2 regions of the Rhodoferax sp. GW821-FHT07G04 genome follow, and region 2 is predicted to be linked to the other one. Evidence: riboswitches for the same ligand, from Rfam matches in the RefSeq annotation. Region 2 holds a riboswitch; the other holds the start of a gene.
What was found. A riboswitch is a leader RNA that binds a small molecule or an ion and turns the genes downstream of it on or off. The one in region 2 is predicted to bind S-adenosylhomocysteine.
Positions count from the first base shown of each region.

Region 1: linked by a shared signal. The riboswitch ahead of ahcY (adenosylhomocysteinase) and the one ahead of AC07OO_RS16245 (homocysteine S-methyltransferase family protein) in region 2 are both predicted to bind S-adenosylhomocysteine.

Region 1 is NZ_JBWKQD010000002.1:740,960-755,962, forward strand. It holds gene AC07OO_RS12610 (YhgE/Pip domain-containing protein) at 1-321, shown strand, start outside; gene metF (methylenetetrahydrofolate reductase [NAD(P)H]) at 465-1,310, opposite strand; gene AC07OO_RS12620 (TlyA family RNA methyltransferase) at 1,314-2,123, opposite strand; gene ahcY (adenosylhomocysteinase) at 2,243-3,703, opposite strand; S-adenosyl-L-homocysteine riboswitch at 3,773-3,889, opposite strand; gene AC07OO_RS12630 (SDR family oxidoreductase) at 4,010-4,780, shown strand; gene AC07OO_RS12635 (DsbC family protein) at 4,876-5,460, shown strand; gene AC07OO_RS12640 (peptide chain release factor 3) at 5,537-7,168, shown strand; gene AC07OO_RS12645 (hypothetical protein) at 7,186-7,563, opposite strand; gene AC07OO_RS12650 (HAD family hydrolase) at 7,639-8,496, shown strand; gene AC07OO_RS12655 (PPC domain-containing DNA-binding protein) at 8,459-8,866, opposite strand; gene AC07OO_RS12660 (sensor histidine kinase) at 8,874-10,532, opposite strand; gene AC07OO_RS12665 (histone deacetylase family protein) at 10,565-11,614, opposite strand; gene AC07OO_RS12670 (Lrp/AsnC family transcriptional regulator) at 11,739-12,227, shown strand; gene AC07OO_RS12675 (nucleotide pyrophosphohydrolase) at 12,248-12,631, opposite strand; gene uvrA (excinuclease ABC subunit UvrA) at 12,729-15,003, opposite strand, start outside.
Region 2 is NZ_JBWKQD010000002.1:1,503,679-1,518,681, reverse strand. It holds gene AC07OO_RS16250 (cyclic nucleotide-binding domain-containing protein) at 14-565, shown strand; gene AC07OO_RS16245 (homocysteine S-methyltransferase family protein) at 576-1,658, opposite strand; S-adenosyl-L-homocysteine riboswitch at 1,686-1,776, opposite strand; gene recQ (DNA helicase RecQ) at 2,044-3,975, shown strand; gene AC07OO_RS16235 (hypothetical protein) at 4,138-4,443, opposite strand; gene AC07OO_RS16230 (ATP-binding protein) at 4,601-6,934, opposite strand; gene AC07OO_RS16225 (threonine ammonia-lyase) at 7,022-8,296, shown strand; gene AC07OO_RS16220 (hypothetical protein) at 8,376-8,519, shown strand; gene AC07OO_RS16215 (phosphoenolpyruvate carboxykinase (GTP)) at 8,902-10,788, shown strand; gene AC07OO_RS16210 (hypothetical protein) at 10,929-11,345, opposite strand; gene AC07OO_RS16205 (LysR family transcriptional regulator) at 11,474-12,436, shown strand; gene AC07OO_RS16200 (metallophosphoesterase) at 12,433-13,284, shown strand; gene AC07OO_RS16195 (DNA ligase) at 13,312-14,247, opposite strand; gene AC07OO_RS16190 (TetR/AcrR family transcriptional regulator) at 14,294-14,923, opposite strand; gene AC07OO_RS16185 (LysR family transcriptional regulator ArgP) at 14,971-15,003, opposite strand, start outside.

The DNA.
Region 1 (15,003 bases), 760 kb from region 2:
ATCACCCGCGCCTTTGGTGACGCCGGCAAGGCCGCCGTGCTGTTGCTGATGGTGCTGCAGTTGTCATCCGCCGGTGGTGTGTTGCCGGTGGAGCTGTCGGGCGGCATCTACCAGACCGTGAGCCCCTGGCTGCCGTTCACCTGGGTCATCAAAGCCCTGCGCGCCAGCATGTTTGACGCCTTTGACGGCGACTGGCTCAGCGCCTGGCGGGTCCTGGCCTTGATCGGAGGCGTGGCTTGGCTGGCCGCTTGCTTTATCGGCCGCTGGCAATTTGTCAGCCAGGCCGAACACCGGCCGGCGATGGAGTTTGAAGGGGTTTAGATTTCGTCACTGCCACCAATTGCGTCGAGCAGCAGAGCTGGGGTGAGCGACATAGTGAGGTAAAGGAGGAGGCCGAAGGCCGGGGGACACGAACGACGGCGCTTACCCCAGTTCTGCTGCGGCCCGTGTCGGGGCGCGCAGAGCTAGCCCGTCAACCCCAGCCGCTCGCAGAGGGCGATCGTCGCCACGCTCTGGTTCATCGTGTAGAAGTGCAAAGCGGGAGCACCACCGGCGCGCAATTGCTCGCACAGACTGGTCACCACATCCAGGCCAAATGCCTTGATGGACGCGGTGTCGTCACCAAAGCTCTGCAAGCGCAGGCGTATCCAGCGCGGAATCTCGGCGCCACAGGCATCCGAAAAGCGCATCAATTGGGTAGAACTGGTAATGGGCATGATGCCGGGCACCACCGGCACGTTCAGCCCCATCGCCGCCACATCATCGACAAACCGGAAGTAGGCATCCGGGTTGTAGAAATACTGGGTGATGGACGAGTTGGCGCCGGCCTTCACCTTGGCCGCAAAGGCCTGCAGGTCCGCCTCGGGGGAGCGGGCCTGGGGATGGATTTCGGGGTAGGCCGCGACCTCGATGAAAAAGTCGTCACCGGTCTCGGCGCGGATGAAGGCCACCAGTTCGCTGGCGTAGTGGAACTCACCACCGGCGCCATAGCCACTGGGCAAGTCGCCGCGCAGGGCCACCAGGCGCTTGACGCCCATGGCTTTCAACGTGGCCAACTGAGCACGCACCGTGTCGCGTGTGGCGCCTATGCACGAGAAGTGCGAGGCAGCGCCGACACCTTCGGCCAGGATTTCAGAGACCGCGTTGAAGGTTCCATCTTGCGTGGAGCCGCCGGCCCCAAAGGTTACCGAGCAGAACTCGGGCTTCAGCGCATACAACTGCTGGCGCACGGTGCGCAGCTTGGCCACGCCTTCAGGCGTCTTCGGTGGAAAGAATTCCACGCTGAGGGGAATGCGAGATATGTCGGACATGGGTTAGTTCTTCTTCGCGCAGATAAAAAACTCGCGGTTACCATCGCCACCGGCTATCGGCGAATCGAACCACGCGGTCACGGTCAGGCCCAGTTCGGCACAGGCCTCGCGCAGGCGCTGCTCGACGATGGGGTACATCGCGTCATCCTTGACGATGCCACCCTTACCCACCTGTCCAGGCTGCAACTCAAACTGCGGCTTGACCAGGGTCAGCAGCGTGCCGCCCGCCTTCAGGAAGGGCACAACCGCCGGCAGCACCAAGGTCTGCGAGATGAAGGACAAATCGCCCACCAGCACGTCAAACTCCGGCATAAACGGCTCTGCGTCTTCGGCCTCTGGATCAAACTGGCCGCCAGCCCCCGTGTAATTGACACAGGCCGCTTCGAAATCTGTAGCAACCAAGGAGCGGGCGTTGACACCCTCCACACACAACACACGGCCGTCTTCGCGGATGCGCGGGTGCAACTGGGCACTGCCCACATCCACTCCCACGACCAGGCGCGCGCCATGTTGCAGCAGGCAATCGGTGAAGCCGCCGGTGGACTGGCCCACGTCCAGGCAAGCCAAGCCATCGACCGACAGGCCCACCTGCTTGAGCGCCGCCTCCAGCTTCAGGCCGCCACGGGATACGTAGCGGGCCTCGGAGTCGTCGAGCAAGCGAATCTCGGCGTTCTCCGGCACTTCGTCACCGTTCTTGGCCACGCGCTTCCACGCCTCGCCGTGCAGCCATTCCACACCATCGGCAATCAGGCGCTGGGCCTGCGACCGGGTAGTGGCCAGGCCACGTTGGACGAGTAGTTGGTCAATGCGCATAATTTTCCAGTTGTTGCACCGCGAGCCCTCCCCTTACCAGGGATACCGCCGAACCGGCTTTGCCGGGCGGCTGGTATCGCCCCCTTGAGGGGGAGGCGCCGCAGGCGCTTCGGGGGTGTTCAATACCTGTAAGTGTTTTTCTTGTACGGACCAGCCTTGTCGACGCCGATGTAGGCGGCCTGCTCGGTGGTCAGTTCGGTCAGCATGGCGCCAACCTTCTTCAGGTGCAGGCGGGCCACCTTTTCGTCCAGGTGCTTGGGCAACACGTACACCTTACCGGCCTTGTATTCCTTGGGTTTGGTGAACAGTTCGATCTGGGCGATGGTCTGGTTCGCAAAGCTGGACGACATTACAAAGCTGGGGTGGCCCGTGCCACAACCCAGGTTCACCAGGCGGCCCTTGGCCAGCAGGATGATGCGCTTTTCGGCCTTGCCGTTCTTGCCCTTGGTGGCTGGGAAGATCACGTGGTCGACCTGGGGCTTGATCTCTTCCCACTTGCACTTGGCCAGCGAGGCGACGTCGATTTCGTTGTCGAAGTGGCCGATGTTGCAGACGATGGCCTGGTCCTTCATCGCGTCCATGTGTTTGTAGGTGATGACGTTCTTGTTGCCGGTGGTGGTCACGAAGATGTCAGCCTTGTCGGCGGCGTATTCCATGGTCACGACCTTGTAGCCTTCCATCGCGGCCTGCAGCGCGTTGATGGGGTCGATCTCGGTCACCCACACTTGGGCGCTCAGTGCGCGCAGGGCCTGGGCGGAACCCTTGCCCACGTCACCGTAGCCGGCCACCAGGGCGACCTTGCCGGCGATCATCACGTCGGTGGCGCGCTTGATGCCGTCCACCAGCGATTCGCGGCAGCCGTACAGGTTGTCGAACTTGCTCTTGGTCACCGAGTCGTTGACATTGATGGCGCGCAGGGCCAGCGTGCCCTTGGCGGACATTTCTTCCAGGCGCATCACGCCGGTGGTGGTCTCTTCGGTCACGCCGATGATGTTCTTCAGGCGGCGGCTGTACCAGGTGGGGTCCACCTTGAGCTTGGCCTTGATGCTGTTGAACAGGCAGGTCTCTTCTTCGCTGCCGGGCTTGGCCAGGACCTTGATGTCCTTCTCGGCGCGGGCGCCCAGGTGCATCAACAACGTGGCGTCGCCACCGTCGTCCAGGATCATGTTGGGGCCTTCGGCGGCGGTGCCCTTCTTGCCGTTGAATTCGAAAATGCGGTGGGTGTAGTCCCAGTACTCGTCCAGAGTCTCACCCTTGTGGGCAAACACGGGGGTGCCGGTGGCGGCAATCGCGGCGGCAGCGTGGTCCTGGGTAGAGAAGATGTTGCAAGAAGCCCAGCGCACGTCGGCGCCGAGGGCCTTCAGCGTTTCGATCAGCACGCCGGTCTGGATGGTCATGTGCAGCGAACCGGTGATGCGCGCGCCCTTGAGCGGCTTGGACTTGGCGAACTCTTCGCGGATGGCCATCAGACCGGGCATTTCGGTCTCGGCGATGGTCAGCTCCTTGCGACCCCAGGGGGCCAGGCTCAGGTCGGCGATCTTGTAGTCAGGGGTCTTGGAAACGGGTTTCAGTGCGCTCATGGTTTGCTCCAAAAAATAGTGGGGCCATTGGACTGCGCACAAACCGGGTATAGGCTCACCGCACAGACCAGTGGGTGAGCGCCGTTGACTTGCGTTGCCTTTTGTGGAGGCAACGTGTTCCGAGCCTCGCTCGCCGCCTGCGTCTGTTTCAGACCAGGGTTTCGAGCTGCAACGCTCCTCGGAAGTGGCCGATTATACGGAGCTATCAGCAGGCACGCCAAATAGCCCGCCTCCGATGTCACCTGCGTGGCTGACCCCGACACAATCAGGCCAGACACTGTGGGCAACCAACAGGAGTGCTTGTACATGGACATCCGAAACAAAGTCGCCATCGTCACCGGTGGCGCCAGCGGCATTGGCCGCAGCATCGCCCGCCGCTTCGCCGCAGACGGCGCACGCGCCGTGGTCGTGGCAGATCTCAACCTGGAACGCGCCCAGGCCGTCGCCGATGAGTTTGGGGGCCTGGCCGTGCGCTGCGATGTGAGCCAGGAGGCCGACATCCAGGCCCTGGTGGCGACCACACGCCAACACTATGGCCAAGTGGATGCCTTCATCTCCAACGCCGGCATCCTGGGCCGCATGGGCGGGCTGGATCTGGAAGACGCGTTGTGGAACAGCATGTGGAACATCCACGGCATGGCCCATGTGTGGGCGGCCCGCGCCGTGGTACCCGAGATGGTGGCACGGGGCGAGGGCTTCTTTCTGGTCACCGCATCAGCGGCCGGGCTGCTGACGATTGTGGAATCTGCACCCTATGCCGTGACCAAACACGCCGCCGTGGCCTTTGCCGAATGGCTGCGCATTGCCTATGGCCGCAAGGGCGTGCAGGTGGCCTGCCTATGCCCGCAGTCGGTGCAGACCGATATGACGGCCGGCACCGACGGTGGCTCGGCAGCGGTCAACGGCATCCTGGAGCCCGAAGCCGTGGCGCAAGAAGTGGTGGCAACCATGGACAACGGCAAATTCCTCGTGCTGCCCCATCCCGAAGTGGCGCAGTACTTCCGCAACAAGGGCCAGGACTACGAACGCTGGATCGGTGGCATGCAGAAGATGTACGCGCTGCACACCCAGGCCTAGGCAGCCCACTCCGGGTGCGCCGTGTCAGGCTGGTCGCCATCGCGTAAGCTTGGGTTTTGGCGCTGGCGCCATCACCCCTTACACGACGTTTCAATATGACACTTTCTGCACGCACCAAAGCCCTGATTCTCGGTCTCTCCGTGATGCTGTTCAGCCTGAGCGGCTGGGCCAAAGACGCACCACCACCCGGCGTGGCCAACCCGGCACAGGCCTTGGCGCAAATCAGCGCCCAGGCCAAGGGCTTCACGGTCGGGTCCGCGGCCAGCGCCAACACGGTGTACGTGATGTTCGACGCCCAATGCCCCCACTGCGGCCATCTGTGGCAAACCGTGCAACCGCTACTGGGCAAGACCCAATTTGTGTGGATTCCCGTTGCCATACTGAACCCCAAGAGCGGCCCGCAGGGCGCAGCGCTACTGGGCGCATCCAACCCCGAACAAGCCATGACCGCCCACGAGACGTCCTTGGCCACGGGCAAGGGCGGCGTCATCACCATGGGCAGCATGTCGCCCGCCATGGCGGCCGCTATCAAGGGCAATACCGACATCTTCAACCAGCTCAAGATTGAGTCGGTGCCCTTCATCCTGACCAAGAACGTGCGCACCGGCGAGCTGGTCAGCACGCTGGGTGCATTGGAAACCAAGGCCCTGGCCGACTTCATCGGGGTGGATGCCAACTGAGGAAAGCCCGGCAAAAGGGCCTTCCCCTTAAAATCACGCCCTTTGCCTCTGCCGCTGCTCGCAGCCACCTGCTTCCATGACTTTTCTTGCCGAGACCAAGCGTCGCCGCACCTTTGCCATCATTTCCCACCCGGACGCCGGCAAGACCACGCTGACCGAAAAGCTGCTGCTGTTCTCGGGTGCGATCCAGATCGCGGGCTCGGTCAAGGCCCGCAAGGCCAGCCGCCATGCCACGTCGGACTGGATGGAGATTGAAAAGCAGCGGGGCATCTCGGTCGCATCCAGCGTGATGCAAATGGCCTACCGCGACCATGTGGTCAACCTGCTGGACACCCCCGGCCACAAGGACTTCTCGGAAGACACCTACCGCGTGCTGACGGCCGTGGATTCGGCCTTGATGGTGATTGACGCGGCCAACGGTGTGGAATCACAGACCCGCCGCCTGATCGAGGTGTGCCGCCAGCGCGATACCCCCATCATCACCTTCGTCAACAAGATGGACCGCGAGGTGCGCGACCCGCTGGACATCCTCGACGAAATCGAGCGCGAACTGGGCATGCCCTGCGTGCCCATGACCTGGCCCGTGGGCCAGGGCAAATCGTTCGGCGGCATCATCAACCTGCGCACCCGCGGCATGACGGTGTTCGAGTCCGGCTCCGAGCGCCGCCCGCAGGACTTTGAAACCATCCCCGTCACCGACACCGAGACACTGACCAAGCGCTTTGGCTTCGAGATCGATGCCGCGTTCGAGAGCATGGAACTGGCCACCGGCGCATCGCCCGAGTGGGACCACGAAGCCTTTCTGGCCGGCAAGCAGACGCCCGTGTTCTTTGGCTCGGGCGTCAATAACTTCGGTGTGATGGAGGTGCTGGACGCCCTGGTGGAGCTGGCCCCCAGCCCCAAGAGCCGCACCAGCAGCGTGCTGGTCAACAAGCAACCCGTGGTGAAAGAGGTGCAGCCCGAGGACGAAGCCTTCAGCGGCGTGGTCTTCAAGGTGCAGGCCAATATGGACGCCAACCACCGCGACCGCATTGCCTTCGTGCGCATGGCATCAGGCAAGTACACGCCAGGCATGAAGCTCAAGGTCATGCGCACCGCCAAGGAGCTGCGCCCCACCTCCGTGGTCACCTTCATGAGCCAGCGCCGCGAGGCGGTGGACGAAGCCTTCGCCGGCGACATCGTGGGCTTTACGACCCATGGCGGCGTGCAGCTGGGCGACACCATCACCGACGGCAGCGTCAACCTGCTCTACACCGGCCTGCCCTTCTTCGCACCCGAGATGTTCATGACCGTGGTGCTGAAGAACCCACTGCGCACCAAGCAACTGCAGCAGGGCCTGGCCCAGCTGGGCGAGGAAGGCGCGATCCAGGTCTTCAAGCCCGAGATGGGCGGCAATATGCTCTTGGGCGCCGTCGGCCAGCTGCAGTTTGAAGTGGTGCAGCACCGCCTGAAGGCCGAATACGATGCCGATATCCGCCTGGAGGGCTGCCAGTACACCGGCGCGCGCTGGATCACCGCCGATTCGCCCAAGGAGCTGCAGGAGTTCATCAACGCCTACCCGCAGCGCATGGCCAAGGACGCGGCCGACACGCTGGCCTACCTGTGCACCAGCCCGTACGACGTGCGCCTGGCGCAGGAACGCTTCCCCAAGATCCACTTCCATCCGCTGCGCGAGCACGCCGGCTTGGCGCTGCAGTCGGCGGGCTGATACGGCCCGTCAGCGGGCTACTGGTACTGCCAGTTATTGGGGTTGTCGTCCGGCGCCCGGCACAAGGCGAGACCCACCGCCGAGACGGAGCCGCTGAAGCAGATAAAGATGGCCTGGTGGGTGGCCCACTGGGCATTGCAATGCTTCGTGAAGTTGGCCTTCAGGCGCCCTTTGCGGTGCTCGGCGGCCATCTTCAGCACGGCTGCGTTTTGGGCTTGGCCCTTATGCTCTATGACCAGTTCCCGCCACTCTTCAACCATGCTGTCGATCTTGTCCGCCGCGCGCTTGCAGGTGAAGGCCTGGTCACCCCGGGTTTGTGCAACTACCGGCGGAGCCCATGCCATCAGGGACAAGGCCATGGAGATCAGCAGGGTCTGAAAGACTAGAGGACGCACACGAATCTCCTGGAACATGGATGGCGCCGGCGCCGATACACTTGCACTCCCGCCACAGCATACCAACACGTGACCATGCGCCCCCTGCATCTTTGGCCAGCCAGTGAACGCAGCAAGATTGCCGGCGTATTCACCGACATCGATGACACGCTGACCACCGACGGGGCCATCACGCCAGACGCCCTGCAGGCCATGGCGCAACTCAAGGCCGCGGGGCTGACGGTCATTGCCATCACGGGCCGCCCCGTGGGCTGGTGCGAACCCTTTGCCGCCACCTGGCCCGTGGATGCCATCGTTGCCGAGAACGGTGCCGTAGCCCTGGTTCGCGACAAGCCACTTGAAGAAAATAGCCTGAAGCCCTCGTCGAGTGGACCTGTAGCGCTATCAAAACTATACCAACAGACCGCAGGCACCCGCGCCACCAACCAGGCGCGCATGCAGCAGATCGGCGCGCGGGTGATGTTCGAAGTGCCCGGCGTGTTCATCACCCGCGACGGCGCCGGCCGCGAGACCGATCTGGCCTTTGACTACCACGAGCACGCCCGCCTGCCCCCCGCCACAGTGCAGCGCGTCGTGAACCTGCTGCAGGGCTTTGGCATGCACACCACCGTCAGCAGCATCCACATCCACGGCTGCTTTGGCGACTTCAACAAGTGGCAGGGCGCCAACTGGATCGTCCGCGAGCTGCTGCAGCGCGACCTCGCGCAAGAGCTGGACCACTGGGTATTTGTCGGCGACTCGGGAAACGACCAAGCCATGTTTGAACACTTCACGCACAGCGCGGGTGTGGCCAATATTCGCCGTTTTGAAGCCCAACTGACGCACTTGCCACGCTATATCACGCCCAGTGAACGTGGGGCGGGGTTTGCGGAAGTGGCCGCAGCGATTGTTGACGTCAACGCGCCCGCACCACCAGTTCGTCATACCCCGTAACCGCATCGGGCTCGCGGGTAAATGCCCAGTCCGGTAACAGGGCCAGCAGCACCTCGGCCGTAGTCCGCACGGTGCAGCCCAGCGCCACATGGCCGCCCAGCACCTGGCCGGTGGAAGTACCCAAAGCCATATGCAGGTGGGAGCTGGTATGGGCGCCATCACATGCCACCGTGCCCGATAGGCTGAGGATTTCCATGTCACCCGTCAGACATTCGGCCTGATCGGCCCCGGCAAACCGAAGGCCGGCAGCAGACAAGCTGCCAATGCCGGACAGCACGAAGGCAGCGCGGTAATCCTGACTCTGAACAACGGCCTCCAATGCCAAGCGCAGGTCTTGGCCGGGTTGCAGACGAATGGGCTGGGTTTTCATGGCAGCATCAATGCCGCTTGGAATCGGGCGCCGTGAATGGCAGTAGCAGCGTAAAGACCGTGCCGGTGCCGGGCGTGCTCTGCACCGACATGCGACCGCCCAGCGGGCCATAGACCATGTTGTGCGAAATGTGCAGGCCCAGGCCCGTGCCGCCCTGGCCCAATTTCGTGGTGAAGAAGGGGTCGAAAATCTTGCCCACGTTTTCGGGTGGAATGCCGACACCGTCATCCACCACGGTGATGCAGGCGCGTTCGCCCTGGCGGGCGCAGGTGATGGTGATGGTGCCGGCCCGTGTGCCATCAAAGCCATGCTTGAACGCGTTCATGACCAGATTTGTCAGCACCTGGCCCAGCGGGCCGGGGTAGCTGCGCATGGCGATGCCGGGCTCGAGCTGTTGCACCATCTTGATCGGTGTCTTGGCCAACACGTGGTTGATGACGGACAGCATCTCGGCAATCTGACGGTCCAAGTCAAAGTCGCGCAGCTGGTCTGTGGTCTGGTCCACAGCCACCTGTTTGAAGTTCTGGATCAGCTCGGCCGCGCGCCGCGAACTACTGAGCATCAGACCCGCACCCTCGTCAATCTGGCCCACCAGACTGGTCAGGGCATTGCGCGTGAGGCCCCCCGACGCCATGGACTGGGTCAAGGTCTGCGACACCTCTTGCTGTGTGCTGGCCACCATCATGATGTTGCCGATGGGGGTGTTGAGCTCGTGCGCCACGCCCGCCACCAGGCGGCCCAGCGCCGCCATCTTTTCGGCCTGGACCAGCCCCTCCTGGGCGTTCTCCATATTGGTCAGCGCGGCGCGGGCTTCTTCTTCGGATTCCTTGCCGGCCTCCAACTCATCGCCCAGGCGTTGGGTGATGGCGTTGATACTGCGCGTGATGTCGCCAAACTCGTCATCCGCCGTTTCCGGCAAGGCCACGATGTCGGCCGCCTGGTCGCGGCCGGCCGCATGGTCCAGCGCGCGCTGCAACTCGGCCACCCGCTTGAAGATCAGCCAATCCATGCCCACCCATACCACGGCCAGCAGGACCAGGCTCACGCCAATGAGCTGGGCCAGCGCCAGCCACAGCGTGGCATTGAGCGCCTCGCGCAGCGAAGCATCGGACCAGCCCACCAGAATGCGGCCCAATTGGTGGCCATCCACCGGCGGGATGTCCATGCTCAGGACTTCGGCATCGGCGGGCAGTGTGCCGCCCGCCACGGGCAGGGCTTGGCCGACCTGGGTCACGACCTTGCCGGCCTCGTCGACGACGGCTAGCCCCAACACCGAGCCCCCCATCTCGGAACTGAGCGCCGCATTGAGCCCCTTGAGATCGAAATTCCACAGCGACATGGCAGTCGGCTGGCCCAGGTGGCGCTGCACCTGGGTCCACAACTCGGTGCGCTGGGCGTGCAGGCGTTGCTCGGTCATCCAGTAACTGCCGGCCGCAAAGCCGCCCATCAGCAGCGTGGAGGCCACCAGTGCGATGACCGCCAGCGTGGCCTTGGCCGACTTGGGCTTCCAGTTGTGCAAGAGTCGTAGCATCAACCCGCCCGCGGTGGCAGGACCCGCAGGCTCGCTGGCGGCGGGGTGCGTGTCTTCGGGCAAGCCAAAACTGCCTGAGCGTTGCACCACAGCGGCTTGGCCATACGGATCTCCAGATTTGAGAGGGTCGCGCACGCACTGAGAGTAGCGCGTGCGGTGTCTCAGCGTCAAGCCCCTGCCGCAGCAGCAAAGCCCTCCAGCACATTGGCGGCATTGACACCCACCTCGGCCACGGCATAGCCGCCTTCAAATACCAGGGTGGTGGGCAGACCAGCCCGGGCCAACCGCTCACCGACATGCAGATAGTCGGCACTTTGCAGCGTGAACCCCGAAATGGGGTCGCCTTCAAAGGTATCCATACCCAGCGACACCACCAGGGCCTGGGCGCCAAACCGGGCGATGGCCTGCAAACTATGCTCCAGCGCGGCGAACCAGCGCACGAAGTCGGTGCCACGGGGCAACGGAATATTGAGGTTGGCACCCTGCCCGGCCCCGGCTCCGGTTTCGTCCGCATGACCCAGGTAGAACGGGTATTCGGTGCGCGGATCGCCATGGATGCTGGCGAAGAACACGTCCGCGCGGTCGTAGAAAATGGCCTGCGTGCCGTTGCCGTGGTGGTAGTCGATGTCCAGCACCGCCACCCGCTGCAGGCCCGCATCGCGCAGGTTCTGGGCGGCCAGCGCGGCATTGTTCAAAAAGCAGTAGCCGCCAAAGAAGTCGGCCCCCGCGTGGTGGCCGGGCGGGCGGCTCAGCGCGAAGGCCGCGCGATCCCCCTGCACCAACCGTTGGGCCGCGCTCAGCGCGCAGTGGGCGCCGGCACGCGCAGCCACCCAGGTGCCAGACGTAAAGGGCGAGCCGGCATCGTAGGAATACAGCCCCACCTTGGCCGCGAAATTGTCGGGTTCGATGTCACTGCGCAGGGTGCGCGTGGGCCAGACCGAGGGCAGGATGTCCTTGTCCGCATTCGCAGGGTCCAGCGCCACCCACTGCTCCCACGCGGTTGCCAAAAACTTCAGGTAGCGCGGGCTATGGATGCGCGCCAGCACGGCATCGTCAAACGCATCGGGCGGCTGCACCCTGCCCAGCTTGCGGCGCTGCAGCTCGGCCAGCACGTGGTCGGCGCGGGCCGGCACTTCAAAGCACGGCACGAGCGCGCCGCGGAACATTTCGACCTTGCCCTGGTGCTGGGCGTGGAGGTGGTTGTAGAAGGTGATCACAGTGGAGGCATCGCAAAGGGGTTGCAGAGGTCCACAGTATGCCGATGGCGAGCAGCATGCGCTTTGCTTTTACAGAGCCGCCAAGCCTATGATTTGAGATGAATGAACTAAAAATGCAACAAAAATGAGTCCAAAGACCTCCAAATCAGAATTGGACAGCGCAGACCTGACCATTCTGAGCCTGCTGCAGCAAGACGGCACCCTGTCCAACGCGCAACTGGCCGAACACCTGTCGCTGAGCGTGACCCCCTGCTGGCGCCGGCTCAAGCGCCTGCAGGACGAGGGCTACATCACCGGCTACCAGGCCAACCTCAACCGCCGCAAGCTGGGCCTGGATGTGCTGGCCTTTGTGCAACTGCGCTTCACCGTGGTCACCGATGCGTCGGTCAAGGCATTTGAAGACATCATCCGCGTCCACCCCGCCGTGCTGTCCTGCCACAAGATCACCGGCGAGGCGGACTACATGCTGCAGGTGGTGGCCCAGAATCTGGACGCCTATAGCGACTTTGTCGAAGCCCTGCTGCGCCAGGTGCCCGGCATCAGCATGATGCATTCCAGCCTGGCCATGCGGGAGATCAAGGCGGTGAACCGGTTTCCGGTGGGGCCAGGCTAACCCGCCCATGCGGTTGAGGTTCAACGCTCCGTGGACTTGGCGCTGCCGCCCCGCGCCGTGGCAACGGGGTATTTCTCAGCATTCACCACCATCTTGGCCCGCGCGGCTGCGACCAAGTCGATGTCCAGCTTGTCGCACAGCTGCAGCAGGTAGAGGAATACATCCGCCGCCTCGGCCGCAATCTCCTGCTGCTTGTCCGGCGCCAGAGACTGGCTTTGCGCGTCGGTCAGCCACTGGAAGTGCTCCAGCAATTCGGACGCCTCTACCGACAGCGCACAGGCCAGGTTCTTGGGGGTGTGGAACTGCCCCCAGTCGCGCGCTTGGGCAAAGGCGCGCAATGCTTCCACCAGCGGAGGCAAGGGGTTGGTTTCCAAAATACCCAAATCAGGGTTTTCAGAGGTCAAAACAGGGGTCCCAGCCGCACTTTTAGATGAAATCATGCTCTAGCCCTCGTGCAATATACCTGAGTAGCTTCTATTTTCATAGCAACACTGCCCACGACTAGCGCGCCAGCACCGGCGCCAGCGCCACACCCGTGTGCGTGCCCAGCGCCACCACGGCCTCGGGCGTCGCTGCAGCCACCACGCGACCGCCCGCGTTGCCGCCTTCCGGCCCCAGGTCCAAGACCCAGTCGGCCTCGGCGATCACATCCAGGTCATGCTCGATGACGACCACGCTATGGCCCGCATTGACCAAGCGGTGCAGCACCAGGATCAGCTTCTCCACGTCCGCCATGTGCAGGCCCACCGTGGGTTCGTCCAGCACGTAGAGCGTGTGCGGCGACTTGTTGCCGCGCTTGCCGATGTCGTCGCGCACCTTGGAGAGTTCGGTCACCAGCTTGATGCGCTGCGACTCGCCACCGCTGAGTGTGGGTGACGGCTGACCCAACGTCAGGTAGCCCAGGCCCACATCCTTCAGCAGTTGCAGCGGGTGGGCTATGGATGGCATGGCGGCGAAGAACTCCACGGCCTCGTCCACTTCCATTTGCAACACATCACCAATGTTCTTGCCGCGCCAGGTGACGGCCTGGGTTTCGGGATTGAAGCGCGCGCCCTTGCAGGTTTCGCACAGCACCTTCACATCGGGCAGGAAGCTCATGCCGATGGTGCGGATGCCCTGGCCTTCGCAACCGGGGCAGCGACCTTCGCCGGTGTTGAAGCTGAAGCGGTTGGCCGCGTAGCCGCGGGCCTTGGCCTCCAGCGTGTCGGCGAAGAGTTTGCGGATGGTGTCCCAGAAGCCGATGTAGGTGGCGGGGCAGCTGCGCGGTGTCTTGCCGATGGGGGTCTGGTCCACTTCCAGCACGCGGTCCACGGTCTCGAATCCGGTGACACCTTCGCAACCGGTCCACTGGATTTTTTCGCCAGCGCCCAGGGCGTCTCTGCCTGCCTTGGTGCTGCGTTTCTGGACGGCGACTTGCACATTGGTCAGCAACACGTCGCGCGCCAAAGTGGACTTGCCGGAGCCTGACACACCGGTTACGGCGACCAGGCGTTTGAGGGGGATATGGGCCGTGACGTTTTGCAGGTTGTGGAGGTTGGCGCCCTTGACCGTGAGCCAATCTATCGGCGGCTGAGGTTCTGTGCCCGCAGCCGGAGCAGCCAGGGCGGGTTCCTCCGACGCGTAGCTGATGTCGTCACCCGCCCTGGCCGCTCCCGCTGCTGCGTATTGGGCTGCCACGCGCGCGCGTTCGACCAACTCTGCGTTGGCTTCAACGCTGGAAGTCACGCGTGACGCTGCAATCGCGGCGGCCTTTGCCGCTTTGCCTTTCGGCAGTTTGATGCCCTTTGCCCCTCCCAGACCCGCGGCCGGAGCCGGTACGCCGGGTGACGATTTCGTGTACCCGTATGAGGCGCCCGGCGTACCGGCTTCGGCCGCAGCGAGCGCCGACAACTCAGCCGACTCTTCAAACGAAACCGTAGCCCGCCGCACCATCAGCGGATGCTTCATCGCATGCAACAAATAGCGCCCGGTCTGAGAGTCGGCAGCCCCCTGCAAATCACCCACCATCCCCTCCGCAACCAACCGCCCACCGCGCTTGCCCGCACTGGGCCCGATGTCGATGATGTGGTCCGCATGGCGGATGGTGTCCTCGTCATGCTCCACCACCACCAGCGTATTGCCCTTGTCGCTGAGTGACCGCAGGGCGCCCAGCAGTATCTTGTTGTCCCGCGCATGCAGGCCAATCGTGGGCTCGTCCAGCACATAGCACACACCTTGCAGATTGCTGCCCAACTGCGCGGCCAGGCGGATGCGTTGCGCCTCGCCACCGCTGAGCGTGGGGGCTCCGCGGTCCAGTGTCAGATAGCCCAGCCCCACCTCTTCCAAAAATTCCAGGCGGCTCTTGATCTCGGGCACCAGGTCGCGCGCAATGTCACCCTCGCGCGTGGTCATGCCACCCACCACTTGCAAGGTCTGCACCCACTTGCGCACGTCGGTCACGGAGAGGCGCGCTATGTCGGTGATACCCACACCACTGAACTGCACCGCGCGCGCCGTGGCATTCAGGCGCGTGCCCTGGCAAGTGGGGCAGGTTGCGTCATGCAGGTCCTCGATATCGGCCTCGGCAAAGGTCTGCTCGCGGCCCTTGTTGTCATCGTCCTTCACCGAATCGTCAAACACCTTGCGCTGGTCCTTGGTCAAGGCCACGCCGGTACCTACGCAATCCGGGCACCAGCCGTGCTTGCTGTTGTAGCTGAAGAGGCGCGGGTCCAGCTCCACATACGAAGTCGAACACACCGGGCAGGCGCGCTTGGTGGAGAACACTTGGACCTTGCCA
Region 2 (15,003 bases):
ACAGCCCGCGGCCATGAGCTCACCTGACGACACCAGCCCCCGTGTACGGGCGTTTGAAACCGCCGCCGAGCTGCTGACGGCCCCCAATGCGCTGATCCACCTCACGCTGGAGGAGGCCCGCGTTGTTGTCGGTTACATGACGCCGCGCTTCATCCCGGCCAATACCACCTTCATCAAGGAAGGCGACGCCGCCGACGAAGGCTTCATGGCCTTGCTGCTGGAGGGCGAGGTGGTCGTGGAAAGTGTCACCGTCAGTCGCACCGAGCCGCTGACGATACGTGTGCTAGGCCCCGGTAGTCTGGTGGGCGAGGTGGGCCTGGTTGACCGCGAGCCACGCTCGGCCTCCTGCACCACCAGCGCCGATTCGCTATGCGCCATCCTGGCGCGCGATGCCTTTGAAGCCCTGATCAACGAAGAGCCGCGCATCGGCTCCAAGCTGCTGCTGGCGATTGCCGCGCGTCTGGCCGAGCGCCTGCGCGACAACGCCCGCAAGCTGCGCCTCTATGCCAAGCTGGCCAAGGCGATGCAGCTGGAGATCGACCGGGCGTTGTTGCCACGGGCCTGATCCGAGGCGTTCAGACCGCTTCTTTGTAGAACATATTGCGCCGCACGCTGCGCCCGGGCAGCGGCGCCACCGCATGGGCAATCGCGCCAATGTGGTCCGGCGTCGTGCCGCAGCAGCCGCCCACGATGTTCACCAGCCCCTCGGCGGCGAACTCACGCACCAGGCGGCTGGTTACGTCCGGCGTCTCGTCAAAGCCGGTGTCGCTCATGGGGTTGGGCAGGCCGGCGTTGGGGTAACAGCTGATGTAGGTGTCGGTGGCCACGCGGTTCAGCTCCTGGATGTAGGGGCGCATCAGCGCGGCACCCAGGGCGCAGTTCAGGCCAATGGCCAGCGGCTGGGAATGGCGCACGCTGTGCCAGAAGGCTGTGACGGTCTGGCCACTCAGAATACGGCCCGAGGCATCGGTCACTGTGCCGCTGATGATGATGGGCAGGCGTTCGCCGCTGGCTTCGAAGTATTCGTCAATCGCAAACAGCGCGGCCTTGGCGTTCAGGGTGTCGAAGATGGTTTCCACCAGCAACACGTCGCTGCCGCCTTCGACCAAAGCCTGGGTCTGGTCGTAATAGGCCTGGCGCAGCTCTTCGAAGGTCACGTTGCGGGCGCCGGGGTCGTTCACATCGGGGCTGATGCTGGCTGTCTTGGGCGTTGGGCCCAGGGCGCCGGCCACAAAACGGGGCTTGTCGGGCGTGCTGTATTTGTCGCAGGCGGCGCGGGCCAGTTGGGCGGATACGAGGTTCATCTCCACGGCCAGGTCGGCCATGTCGTAGTCGGCCTGAGCCACGGTGGTCGCGCCAAAGGTGTTGGTTTCGATCAGGTCGGCGCCGGCGGCCAGGTAACGTTCGTGGATGTCGCTGATCACATCCGGGCGGGTCAGGCTCAGCAGTTCGTTGTTGCCTTTGACATCCTTGGGGAAGTCCGTGAAACGGTTGCCCTGGGCGCCAGGGCCGGTGTAGCCCTCGCCGCGGTACTGGGCCTCGCCCAGCTTGAAGCGCTGGATCATCGTGCCCATGGCGCCGTCCAGGATGGCGATGCGGCTGGCCAAAATTCCGGGCAGGGCCTGGCCGCGGGTGTAAGCAGGAAGGTTCTTGGTCATGGGATGCGGCTCACTTTCTCGGGTGCAGACAAGTGAGCGCAGTTGGCAAAACCCAAGCCTGGCGGCCTGTGGCGAACTGTGTGCACAGTGCCGGGCCGCTGCAGCGCTCCTTGGGAAGAGCGCATTTTAGACCAGTGCGTAGCACCGTGCCGATAGCCCGATGCGTAGCCCTTGGAGCCTGGGTGGCCGAGCGTTCTGCGCAGGTAAAGGAGGAGCCCACGGGCGCAAGCCTGTGGGCGGGGGACACGGAGCAGAACGCTCGGCCACCCAGGCTTCAAGGGCGGTCATGCCCGACAATAGGGCATGCCAACCGGGGTTCCTCCCGGATAACTCTGCATGATTTATGGCGATAGCCCTCGTATTCATTGCGTAATGCGCTACTACTTTGATAGCAACTGATTCATCCGCCATTTCCAGCGAAACCCTCCACGCCATCCTGGAAGAGGTTTTTGGCTACCCGCAGTTCCGCGGGCCGCAGCAGGCCATCGTGGAGCACGTGGCCAATGGCGGCGACGCGCTGGTGCTGATGCCCACCGGGGGCGGCAAATCGCTGTGTTACCAGATTCCGGCCATTGCCCGCCAGCGCGCGGGGCTGGGCGTGGCGCTGGTCATCTCGCCGCTGATCGCGCTGATGCACGACCAGGTGGGCGCCCTGCACGAGGCCGGTGTCAGCGCCGAATTTTTGAACTCGACACTCAGCAGCGAAGAGGCCTACCAGATCGAGCAACGCCTGCTGCGCGGCGACATCACCTGCCTGTATGCCGCGCCCGAGCGGGTGACCAATCCGCGCTTTCTGGCGCTGCTGGACTCGCTGTACGAGCGCAACCAGCTGAGCCTGTTCGCCATCGACGAGGCCCACTGCGTCAGCCAGTGGGGCCACGATTTCCGCCCCGAATACCGTGCGCTGACCGTGCTGCACGAGCGCTACGCCGCTGTGCCGCGCATGGCCCTGACCGCCACGGCCGATGCGCTGACGCGTGACGACATCGTGGAGCGCCTGCAGTTGCAAGAAGCCCAGACCTTCGTCAGCAGCTTTGACCGCCCCAACATCCGCTACACCATCGTCGAAAAACGCGAGGCCGTGCAACAACTGCTGCGCTTCATCGAGCGCGAGCACGAGGGCGACGCCGGCATCGTCTACTGCCAGTCGCGCAAACGGGTGGAAGAGGTGGCCCAGACCCTGGTGGACGCTGGCATCCGCGCCCTGCCTTACCACGCGGGGCTGGACAGCCGCGTGCGCCAGGACCACCAGAACCGCTTTTTGCGCGAGGACGGTGTGGTCATGGTCGCCACCATCGCCTTTGGCATGGGCATCGACAAGCCCGACGTGCGCTTTGTGGCCCATCTGGACATGCCCAAGAACATCGAAGGCTACTACCAGGAAACCGGCCGCGCCGGCCGCGACGGCCTGCCGGCCTACGCCTGGATGGCCTACGGCCTGCAAGACGTCGTCAACCAGCGCCGCATGATCGACGAGAGCCCGGCCGGCGAGGAATTCAAACAGGCGCTGCGCGGCAAGCTGGACGCGCTGCTGGGCTTGGCCGAGGCGACGGATTGCCGCCGCGTGCGCCTGCTGGCTTACTTTGGGGAGCAGATGGGGGAGGGGGCTGTGGCCGCCGGCGATGCGGATGTGGCCAGCGGTGGTGCGCGCTACCGTTGCCAGAACTGCGACAACTGCCTGACCCCGCCCGAAGTGTGGGACGGCACGGACGCCGCACGCAAGCTGCTCAGCACCATCTACCGCATCCAGCAGTCCAGCGGCATGTCATTTGGTGCCGGCCATGTGATGGACATCCTGCGCGGCAAGACCACCGAAAAGGTCACCCAGCACGGCCACACGGCACTCAGCACCTTTGGCATCGGCGCGGAATTCAGCGAAGTGCAGCTGCGTGGCGTGCTGCGCCAACTGATCGCCATGGGGGCCGTGGCCGTGGACGCCCAGGCCTTCAACACGCTGCAGCTGACGGCCCAGTCACGGGCCGTGCTCAAGGGTGAGGTGGCGGTGCAGCTGCGCGAGTCCGTCTCCACGCCCGCCAGCCGCAAGAGCAAACGCTCGGGCGCCGGTTCTGCGGCAGTCAAGGCGCCGATTGCACTGGACGGGGATGGTTTGGTGCGCTACGCGGCGCTAAAAGCCTGGCGCGCCGAGGTGGCCCGCGAGCACAACCTGCCCGCCTATGTCATCTTTCACGACGCCACGCTGGCTGCGATTGCCAAACGGGCGCCGCAAACCCTGGACGATCTGCAGGGTATCAGTGGGATTGGGGCCAAGAAGCTGGAGGCCTATGCGCAGGAGGTGCTGCGGGTGGTGAACGCCTGAGCCTGACTTCGGACTTGGCTGGACCAGACAGTCGAGCCGCCGGGCGAGGGTGAACGCCAAAGTGAGGTAAAGGGGGAGGCCGAAGGCCGGAGGACACGAACGGCGGCGTTTGCCCCCGCTCGGCGGCGGGCGCCTACCTCAAGCGCACCGCCAAAAATAAACTTACTGAACCGTCGTACGGCGACGGAAGCAGGTCTCGTAAGACATGGCCGCACCCGACATGGTGTTCTGCAGACGGGCGATCGCGCGGCTATGGCGCTTGCCACCCTTGGCGTCGCAGACGTGCTGGCTGTGGTGCTGGATCAGGGCTTGCAGCTTGTTGCGGCAGGCATCCAAAACACCGGCGAAATTCAGGGCGATGTACGCGGAATGGTCGGCATTGGTGTGGCGGAATTCATCGGACCAGTAGTCAAACAGTTGCCACTGGTAGGTGCCTTTTTCAGGAACCTTGATCGTCTCTTTGTTCATATCAACACGTCAAAATGAAGAAGAATGGATACTTCTCAAGGCGCCTGGCTGTGCTTCCAACGGGCCGGCGATTGATGCATCCGCGTCCCTGTATGACGCACGAGCGTGCTAAACGGTTGACAGTTCTTTACAGATTTGGCCCCCCAAAAGGGCCAAATTAGTGGAAAAACCCTATTCCACGGGCCTCGCGCACCTCGGGTTTGATGCGATGCTCGGCCTCCAGCTGCTCTAAAAACTCGGCCGGCGACAGCTGAACGTCCAAAATGGCCGCCTGCCGTTTGACCGAGGAAAAGTCGCCAACACAGAGTTGATCCAGCACTAATAGACGCTTTTCCAGGGCCGGGTCCAGCTGCCGGGCATCACCACCGCAGCCCTCGGCCACAAACAAGGCCAGGCGCTGGTCCCGGCTGAGTGGCTTGAACTGGATCTTGAAGGTAAACCGGCGCAGCGCGGCCTGGTCTATGCGGTCCATCAGATTGGTCGTGCAGATGAAGATACCGCGAAAGCGCTCCATGCCTTGCAGCATTTCGTTGACTTCCGAGACCTCGTAGCTGCGTTGCGCACCCCGGCGATCCTGCAGGAAGCTGTCGGCTTCGTCCAGCAGCAGGACGGCGTTTTCGGCCTCCGCGTCGCGGAACATGGTGGCCATGTTTTGCTCGGTCTCACCGACGTATTTACCCATCAGGTCGCTCGCCTGGCGCACATGCAGGGGCTGGCCCAGCGTGGCAGCAATGTGTTCGGCCAGCGCGGTTTTGCCCGTGCCGGGTGGGCCATAGAAGCACAGGGTGCCGTGGCTTCTGGCCTGCAGGGCCTGCACCACGCGGGGGATCTCGAAGCGGCTTTCCACATTCAACCACTCGGGCTTGTAGTGGTGGGCGGCCAGCCGGCGCGCGCCATCGGCCGTGCGGTTGCCCAAAGCCATGTCGGCGTTTTTCAACTGCCGCTCAATCAAGGTTTCCAGTGCGTTCTCGGGCTCGGCCGCGGGGGGCTGCGCGGTGTTGGCCAAACCGGCGAAGCGCACGGCGGTGCGAATCTGGGCCGGGGTCAGCCCTTTGCGCTGGGCCAGGCGCCCTACAAAACCCTCGGATACGGCGACCCCATTCAGGGTTTTGCGCACCAGTTCTTCGCGGGCACCCGGCGGCGGCGATTTGAGCTCCAGGTGGTAGGCGAAGCGGCGCCTGAAGGCAGGGTCGATCTGCTCAATGCGGTTGGTGACCCAGATCGTGGGCACCACGTTCGACTCCAGCACCTGGTTGACCCAGGCCTTGCCGCTGACGCTGCCATTGGGTGGTGCCGCCGTCGCATCGGCGCGGGCCATCCACTGCGCGGCCTCGTTGGAAATCGGGGGGAACACATCCTCCACCTCATCAAACAACAGCGCGGCCTGGGCACTGCCTTTGAGGAAAACTTGGGCGATCTGCAACGAGCGGTAACGGTCCCGCCCGCTTAAGGAGTTGCCGTCGCGGTCGGCGTACTCCACCTCGAACAGATCCAAGCCGGCAGCCTGCACGACCACTTTGGCCAGCTCGGTCTTGCCGGTGCCGGGTGGGCCGTACAGCAGCACGTTGATGCCCACCTCTTGGCGGGCCACGGCATTGGTCAACAAATTGCACAAGACTTGGGCGTCTTCGGCGACAAAGGCAAAGTCGTCCATGCCCAATGCGCTTTTGGCCGAGAGGCGCGTGAACACGGCCATCAGTTCCGCTTGGTCGCGGTAAGGGCGCATCAGCACGGGGGGCAGTTTTTCGCTGACCTTCATCAAATCGGCCAGGTCGGTGATGTTGTGCTCGGAAATCAGGTTTTCGACCAGCCCAATGCGTTCCAGCCGCGAACCCGCGCGCAGCGCTTCGGCGACTTGGTCGGGGTTGACGCCGGCCACTTCGGCGATGGCGGCATAAGCCTCCGGCGCATTGTTGACCTTGAACTCCACGAGGATGCTGCGCATGTCGCGCTGGTAACGGGCCAGCGTGCCGTACAGCAGCAGCGCACGCTCGGCCTTGTTGAGCTGCAACAGGCCGGCCAGTGCATTGATATTCTTTTCGACCAGCGTGGACTGGCGTTTCAGCGAGTGGCGCAACCATTCGCCGGTGACGGTCAGCACCGAGATCAGGTCCTTGGGCTGGTCCTTGGCATATTCGTCCAGAAAGAAATACAGCGTGGCCTCGTCATACGGTCCGCGCCAGGCGCCGTGGCGGGCCAGGAATTCGGTTGCGTCCAGAGCCTCGTGGCCGCGCCACAACTCGTTGCTGACACAGCGACGCGCCAGAAATTCACGCAGCCGGGCCAGTACCGATAGCGGCCACACCAGATGGCGGCCGGCCAAGCCGACGATGCCGTTGAAGTCGCGGCGCACATTGAGCCCGGCGCCCTGGCGCGTGGCCAGGGTTAGCACAAAGTGCGAACACATCAAATCCAGAACCGGCGCCTCCAGCAGGCCCGGCGACGGGATCAGATGCCCACCCAGGGGCTGGGACAACAAACGCTTGGCCATCAAATGCCTCCAGCACAGTTGTTTACGGGGCCACCATACAGCAGACTGGCGCAAGATGGAAGTCTTAAAAAGAAGATTTCTGGCTAGATGAGAAAGTCAGTGTGGCCGCGCGCAGGCACGGGTTCGCCCCGCGATGCGGCTAAAAAGCAGCACAATGGCGGGATGATTGAATACCAAGACATCCAGGCGGCCGAACAACGGCTGCAGGGCCATCTGCTGCGCACACCCTGCGTGGCTTCCCAAACCCTGTCCGAGATCACCGGCGCACAGGTGTTCCTGAAGTTTGAAAATCTGCAGTTCACCGCCTCTTTCAAGGAGCGTGGCGCCTGCAACAAGCTGGCCCAGTTGACGCCGGAGCAGTCGGCGCGCGGCGTCATCGCGATGAGCGCGGGCAACCATGCTCAGGGTGTGGCCTACCATGCGCAGCGCCTGGGCCTGAAGGCGGTTATCGTGATGCCGCGCTTCACGCCTGGCGTTAAGGTTGAGCGCACCCGCGGTTTCGGCGCCGAGGTCATTCTGCATGGCGACACGCTGGAGCAGGCCCGTAGCCACGCCTATGCGCTGGCCGACGAGCGGCAACTGACTTTTGTCCACCCCTACGACGATGACGCCATCATCGCCGGCCAGGGCACGGTCGCGCTGGAGATGCTGGAAGACGTACCCGACTTGGACACGCTCATCGTGGCCATCGGCGGCGGCGGCCTGATCTCGGGTATGGCTACGGTGGCCAAGGCCTTGAAGCCGTCCATGCAGGTCGTGGGTGTGCAGACCGTGCGCTTTCCGGCCATGTTCAATGCCATTGAGGGCACGCAACACCCCCAGGGCACCAGCACCATTGCTGAAGGCATTGCCGTGGGCACGCCGGGGCGCATTCCGATGGACGTGATCCGTGCCCGGGTGGACGACTTGCTGCTGGTGGACGAAGGCGATATCGAGCAGGCCCTGGTCATGTTGTTGGAGGTCGAAAAGACCTTGGTGGAAGGTGCCGGCGCTGTCGGCCTGGCTGCCTTGCTGAAATATCCCGAGCGTTTCAAGGGCAAGCGCGTGGGCCTGGTGTTGTGTGGCGGCAATATCGACCCACTGCTCCTGGCCGCCATCATCGAACGCGGCATGGTGCGCGCCGGTCGTCTGGCCCGCATACGCGTAGGCGCGCGGGACGTGCCCGGCTCACTGGCCCGCATCACGGCCACCGTGGCCGAGGCTGGCGCCAATATTGAAGAGGTGCACCACCAGCGCGCCTTCACCACGTTGTCGGCGCAGAACGCCGAGGTGGAATTGGTGGTCCAGACCCGCGGCCATGACCATGTCAACGAGGTGTTGTCGGTGTTGCGGCAGGCCGGGTTCGACGCCCAACTGGGCTGAGTGCGGCGCAAAACTTGGTCCCAGGCCAGCGTATAGGTAAAATCGGCCCCAATTTCTATTGAAGCCTTGAAGGAATTCCATGTCTGCAGCTCCCTCTACTCCGCCGTCTGACCAAGCAACCGATCCGGTTGAGGCCATTGTTCCCCTGATTCCCTTTGTCTTGCCCGTCGTTGGCGGCGTGTTGATCTTCTTGCTGGCCTTCATCGCCGTGTACATGGCCTAAGGCCGCCTCAGCGCCTCTTTTTCTTTATCCCCAACCCCGGTACGTGCGCGGCTCAGCCAGCACGGTGCCGTGGGTCCCACCCCTCTCCTGATTTTTCCCGTTTGCTTGCTGTTGTGTGCTGCTAGCGCACAGGCCCTATTGCGCGTGCCGCAGGGCTGAAAGTACCGGCATTGTGCACATAACCTCATGCAAGTTTTGCATGAATGTTGTCGGTAACCCACATGTAACCGCGGTACCAGTTCTTAAAATAGAAGGTACCCGCCCCTGGAGTCTGCGCGAGACAGGGGGACGGTTGTATCCACGGTTTTGTGCAAAACGTTTTCTCAAAGTTAAAGGGTGGCCTTTATTTTGAAAAGACGATTTTCAAACTAGGAGCTACCGTATGAACGCACCCATGATGCAGGGCTTGAAATTGAACACGCCCAGTTACGTCAAAAACCCCAGGCTCATTGCCTGGGTGGCCGACATGGCCGCACTGACCAAACCCGATGCCATTTACTGGTGTGACGGTTCCGAAGAAGAATACCAACGTCTGTGCCAGCAACTGGTCGACGCCGGAACCTTCAAAAAGCTCAACCCCGCCAAGCGCCCCAACAGCTTCCTGGCCTGCTCCGACCCCACGGATGTGGCCCGTGTCGAAGACCGCACCTACATTTGCAGCGAGAAAAAGGAAAATGCCGGCCCCACCAACAACTGGATGGCCCCAGCCGAGATGCGCAAGCTGCTCGAATCGGGCCAGGCCGACGGCACCCCCGCGCTGTTTGACGGCTGCATGCGCGGCCGCACCATGTATGTGGTGCCGTTCTCGATGGGCCCACTGGGTTCGCACATCGCCCACATCGGCATTGAGTTGTCCGACAGCCCCTATGTAGCGGTCAACCAGCGCATCATGACCCGCATGGGCAAGGCCGTGTACGACGTGCTGGGTGTGGACGGCGAGTTCGTGCCCTGCATGCACACCACCGGTGCCCCGCTGGAACCTGGTCAAGCCGACGTGAAGTGGCCTTGCAACAAGACCAAGTACATCGTCCACTACCCCGAGACCCGCGAAATCTGGTCCTATGGCTCCGGTTACGGCGGCAACGCCCTCTTGGGCAAGAAATGCTTCGCGCTGCGCATCGCGTCCACCATGGGCCGCGACCAAGGTTGGCTGGCCGAGCACATGCTGATCCTGGGCGTGACAAACCCCCAGGGCAAGAAGTACCACGTAGCGGCGGCCTTCCCCAGCGCCTGCGGCAAGACCAATTTCTCGATGCTGGTACCACCCGAAGGTTTCGAAGGCTGGAAGGTCACCACCATCGGCGACGACATCGCCTGGTTGAAGCCCGGCGCGGATGGCAAGCTCTACGCCATCAACCCCGAAGCTGGCTACTTCGGCGTGGCCCCTGGCACCAACACGCTGACCAACCCCAACTGCATGGCCAGCCTGGACAAGAACGTCATCTTCACCAATGTGGCGCTGACCGATGACGGCGACGTCTGGTGGGAAGGCATGGAAAAGGACGCCGGCAACATGCCTGCGCACCTGATCGACTGGCAAGGCAAGGACTGGACGCCGGCTATCGCCAAGGAGACCGGCGCCAAGGCCGCCCACCCCAATGCCCGCTTCACCGTGGCTGCGACCAACAACCCCGCACTGGACGCACAGTGGAACGACGCCAACGGCGTGCCCATCGACGCCTTCATGTTCGGCGGCCGCCGTTCCACCACCGTGCCCCTGATCACCGAAGCCCGTGACTGGGTCGAAGGCGTCTACATGGCCGCCACCATGGGCTCCGAAACCACGGCAGCCGCTGTGGGCCAGCAGGGCGTGGTACGCCGCGACCCGTTTGCGATGCTGCCCTTCATGGGCTACAACATGAGCGACTACTTCCAGCACTGGCTCAACATGGGCGAGAAACTGGCCAAGAGTGGCGCCAAGCTGCCCAAGATGTACGCCGTCAACTGGTTCCGCAAGGGTGACGACGGCAAGTTCGTCTGGCCCGGTTATGGCGAAAACATGCGCGTGCTGAAGTGGATGATCGACCGCATCGAAGGCACGACCCCCGGCAGCGAAAATGGCTTTGGCGTGAGCCCGGCCTATTCCGAAATCAACTGGACCGGCCTGGATTTCAGCGCCGCCCAGTTCGCCAGCGTGACCAGCCTCGACAAGGACGCCTGGAAGCAAGAATTCGCGCTGCACGCCGAGTTGTTCACGCAACTGGCCTACCACCTGCCCCAGCAACTGGTCGATACCAAGGCCAAGCTGGAACAGCGCCTGACCGCGTAAGCGATTGATTCTGAGCGATTGATCCCGGGCCGCCTGGCACTAACAAAATACAGGCGGTCCGGTGGCCAAACCATTTGAAGTGGCCAAAAAGAAAGCCACCGCAATGCGGTGGCTTTTTCAATGGGCCAAAGAAACTGTTTTTATGCTTGGTGTTCGCTGCGCAAGGCTGCGATCTGCAGATCGCGCATCACGCGGTGGTCTTGCTGGGCCAATTGCAGCATGGCTTCGTCGGACCGGCGCTCGGCGCGGGCACGCGACCAGCGGGCCAGGGCAATAGCGGTCGACTCCGCCAGACGGCGCATTGGCGATGCCGACAAGGCCATTGCTCCGAAGGCCAGGGCCCACAAACCGACCCAGACAGCCAGCAGGTGGCCATCGGCCCAGGTCTCGATCAACTGATCGGCCACGACCAGCATAGCGGCCAAAGATGCTGCCAGCAGCATGCCGGCCAATGTGCGGGAGCTGAAGAAATCGAACGAGAAACGGCCGGGTTTGGCCGAGCGCGCCGCCACGCTGGCGGGTGTGAAATAAGGATGGACAGTGGTACTACGGGCCATGGCAACCTCCGAAGATGGGTTGAAAGAAGACGTGGAATTCAAAAGCATGGTGGCATCTTAGGGTTTTTACTAATATTATTCAACTTTATGTTGGTGATGTTTGGTATTCATAGGATTTATGATTTGCCATGTCTCCTGCTAACCTGCGCACCCTGGACCTGAACCTGTTGAAGGTGTTGGACGCCGTCATGGCCGAGCGCAGCCTGACCCGCGCGGCCCAGCAGCTGTCGCTGACCCAGCCGGCCGTCAGCAATGCCCTGCGGCGCCTGCGCGAAGCACTGGGGGACGAACTGCTGGTGCGCAAGGGCCGCAGCCTGGAGCCCACGGTGCGCGGCCTGGAGCTGTGGCAGGCCGTCCGCGACACGCTCAAGCGCCTGCAGGCCGCGCTGTCGCCCAGCGTGTTCGAGCCGGCTAGCGCCACGACCACTTTTGTGCTGACCATGGCCGACACCACGGCGGCCGAACTGCTGCCGCCGCTGGTCGCGCTGATCACCGCGCATGCGCCGGGCGTCTCGCTGCGCGTGGTGCCGCTCACCACCCGCGACCCCCGCCGTATGCTGGACGAGGGCCATGCCGACCTGGCGATTGGCTACTTTCCGGCCGCTATGAGTGACCTGACGGCCCGTGCGCAGGCGGGAGAGGCCGTGTCCTTCCTCCACCACCGCTTGTTCCAGGGCGACTATGTCTGCGTCATGCGCAAGGGTCATCCACTGGCCAGCGGTCCGCTTACGCTGGACCGCTATTGCGCGGCCCGCCACATGCTGGTCAGCTTTTCGGGGCGGGCCTTTGGTTTTAATGACGAGGCACTGGCCTCCTTGGGCCGCAAACGGCACGTCGTGCTGACCGTCAACCAGTTTTTCACCGCGGGCAAGGTCGTGGCCCACTCCGATCTGCTGACTGTGCTGCCGCGGCATTTCATCAACGTCACCGGCTTTGCTGACCAGCTCGTGCTGCGCGAGCTACCCTTTGCGGCACCCACCATCCAGGTGGACACGCTATGGCACCAACGGCAAGAGGCTTCCAGTGCCCATGCCTGGCTACGCGCCCAAATCGAATCCTTGGCGTCCACCGCCTTTGTCGTCGCCCCATGAAACTGCAATTGCTGTCCGACCTGCACCTGGAGGCGCACCCGCACTGGAAGGCCGAGCCCGCGCCGGGCGCCGACCTGCTGGTGCTGGCCGGTGATGTCGGCTCCTACCAGCCGGGTTCGCAGCTGGGGGACGCCGACTTCGGCCTGGGCCAGTTCTCGCCCCACAACGGCTGGCCCACGCCCGTGCTGTTTGTGCCCGGCAACCATGAATACGACGGCATGGACTTCGACGCAGCCCACGACCGCCTGCGCGCAACCTGCGCGCGGCTGGGCCTGGTCTGGCTGGAACGCGAGACCGTGGTGCTGGGTGGTGTGCGTTTTGTCGGCACCACGTTGTGGTCCGATTTCGACGCACTGGGCCCGACCGCCGGCACGGCGCCCCCCGCGCAGCGGCACGGCGCGCCACCGGTCAACCCACTGGCGCAATTGCTCAAGGCGCGTGACAAGGCCTTTCGCGCCGCCAACTACTACCTGCGCAAGACCGAGACCACCCGCAATGGCGAACCCTGGCTGGCCGAAGGTTTGCGCGAACAGGCCCTGGTCTGCCAGGAATGGTTGCGTGACGCGCTGGCCACGCCGTTTGACGGCACCACGGTGGCCGTCACCCATTTCGCGCCCAGCCTCAAGAGCGCCGACCCGCGCTATGGCCTGGTGCCGGGCACGGCCGGCTTTTGCAATGCGCTGGACGATCTGTTGCCACTGGCGCAGTGGTGGCTGCACGGCCACCTGCATGCGCCCAGCGACTACATCCACCGCGGCTGCCATGTGGTGGCCAATCCGCTGGGCTATGCGCGCAAGAACGAGCAGGTCAGTTTCCAGTCGAAGTGCTTAATAGAAATCGGGCCCTAGCCCTCGTCAAATCTAATTAATTGGCTATCAATTTGATAGCGAACGCGTGGACGGCAGGCCTTCAGACCGGTCAGAAGCCATGCGCACAAAGCTGGCGAAACGCGGCACACCCGCATCGGTCGACCCCCGGAACCGATAGGTCACCACACTGCCGACCGGCGGCGGATTGCGGCGCTGCGCATCCGACAGACCGGAGCCAATCTTGAAGCGCACACCGGGCGCCGCGGCATTGCCGCTGACCACGCTCTCTACCAGCAGCGCGCCCAACATGCCGGCGTACTTGCCGTGCCCGCCCTGGTGGCCCAGCACGCGGGCCTCGGCGTCCTCATGCGGCTTCACCTTCAGCAGATCGTCATTGCGCGCGGCGGTGTACAGCGATGCGCCGCGGTGCAGCACCAGGCCCTCACCCCCGCCTTTGACCACGCGGTGCATCTGCGCCATCAGTGCCGTGTGGGTGGTGGCGCGGGTCTGTATGACGGCCACGACCCAGGGTTGCCCGATCTGCGTGACCGCAGCATTCAACGCCCCAATGCGTTCGCTGAACGGGCCGCCCTGCGCCGGCATGTCAAACACCATGAAACGCATGCCGCGCCAAGCGGCGTCATCCGGTGTCTGCTGGCGCACCGTGGAACTGGCCCGTGCAAACTGGCCGTGGCCGGCCCACAGTTCGCCGTCCAGCGGCGTGGCGGGCCAGCCTGCGGTGAACCACGGCGGAGTCTGCACGCGTTCACCGCCACGTGTCAGCAGTTGCTGGCCGTCCCAGTAGCCGCGCACACCGTCGTACTTTTCGCTGACCCAGTAGTCGGTCAGGTCCACGCCGGGGCGGTAGACCTTGGCCAGCATCAGGGGAGCGGCCTCGGGGGCCGGGGTCTGGGCCAACGTGGGAATGCCCGCCAACCCCGCAACACCTCCCGTGCAGGCCAGCAGGAAGAGACGGCGGTTCAAGCGCAAGGGTAAATGCACGGCTGTGCTCCTGAATTTAGAGCGAACAAATCAGAACTGACGAGGGCTAGCGGGCATTCAACCCATCGAAGCAGGTGGACAGCACCAGGTCGATGATCTCGGCGTCGCTGTGTTGACCGCCCATCTTCAGAAACTCCAGCACCGGATCGCAGGCGCGGGCGTACAGCGTGTACAGGATGGCGATCGCGGGCAAACGCGGGTTGATGGTGCCTTGCTGCTGGGCCGCTTCGATCCACTCGCCCAACTGGTCACTGACTTCAATCAGGCCATTCATGTAGTCGCCATTGCCGATCAGCGTGGCGCGCAAGCTGGAGTTCTGGCTGGGCAGGGAGGGCATCTCGCCCCCGAGTTTGAGTTCCATGGTCCAGCGCACCACGGTGCGCAGCTTGTCGAGTGGGCTGGCGTCGGTAGGCAGGCCCTTGAGGTAGCGCTGGGCGCGGCGCATCACGTGCACCATGGCGGCGGCGGCCAGGTCTTCCTTGCTGGGGAAGTGCTTGTACAGACTGGCCTTGGCGATGCCCACCTGGGCGGCCACCTCGTCCACGGTCATCGCATCAAAGCCCTTTTCGGCCAGCAGGCGGTTGACGGCCTGGATGATGGCGTCTTCCCGCGCCTGCAGCATCTGGGTTTTGAACGAGACCTTGGGGGCGGCGGTGGCGGTGGGGCTGGATGGCATGCCCACAGTTTAGCCGCAGCCGTCGAAAAATACAGGGAGAGGCTAATTTATGACCGCGTAGTCTTCAGTGCCACTGCGGC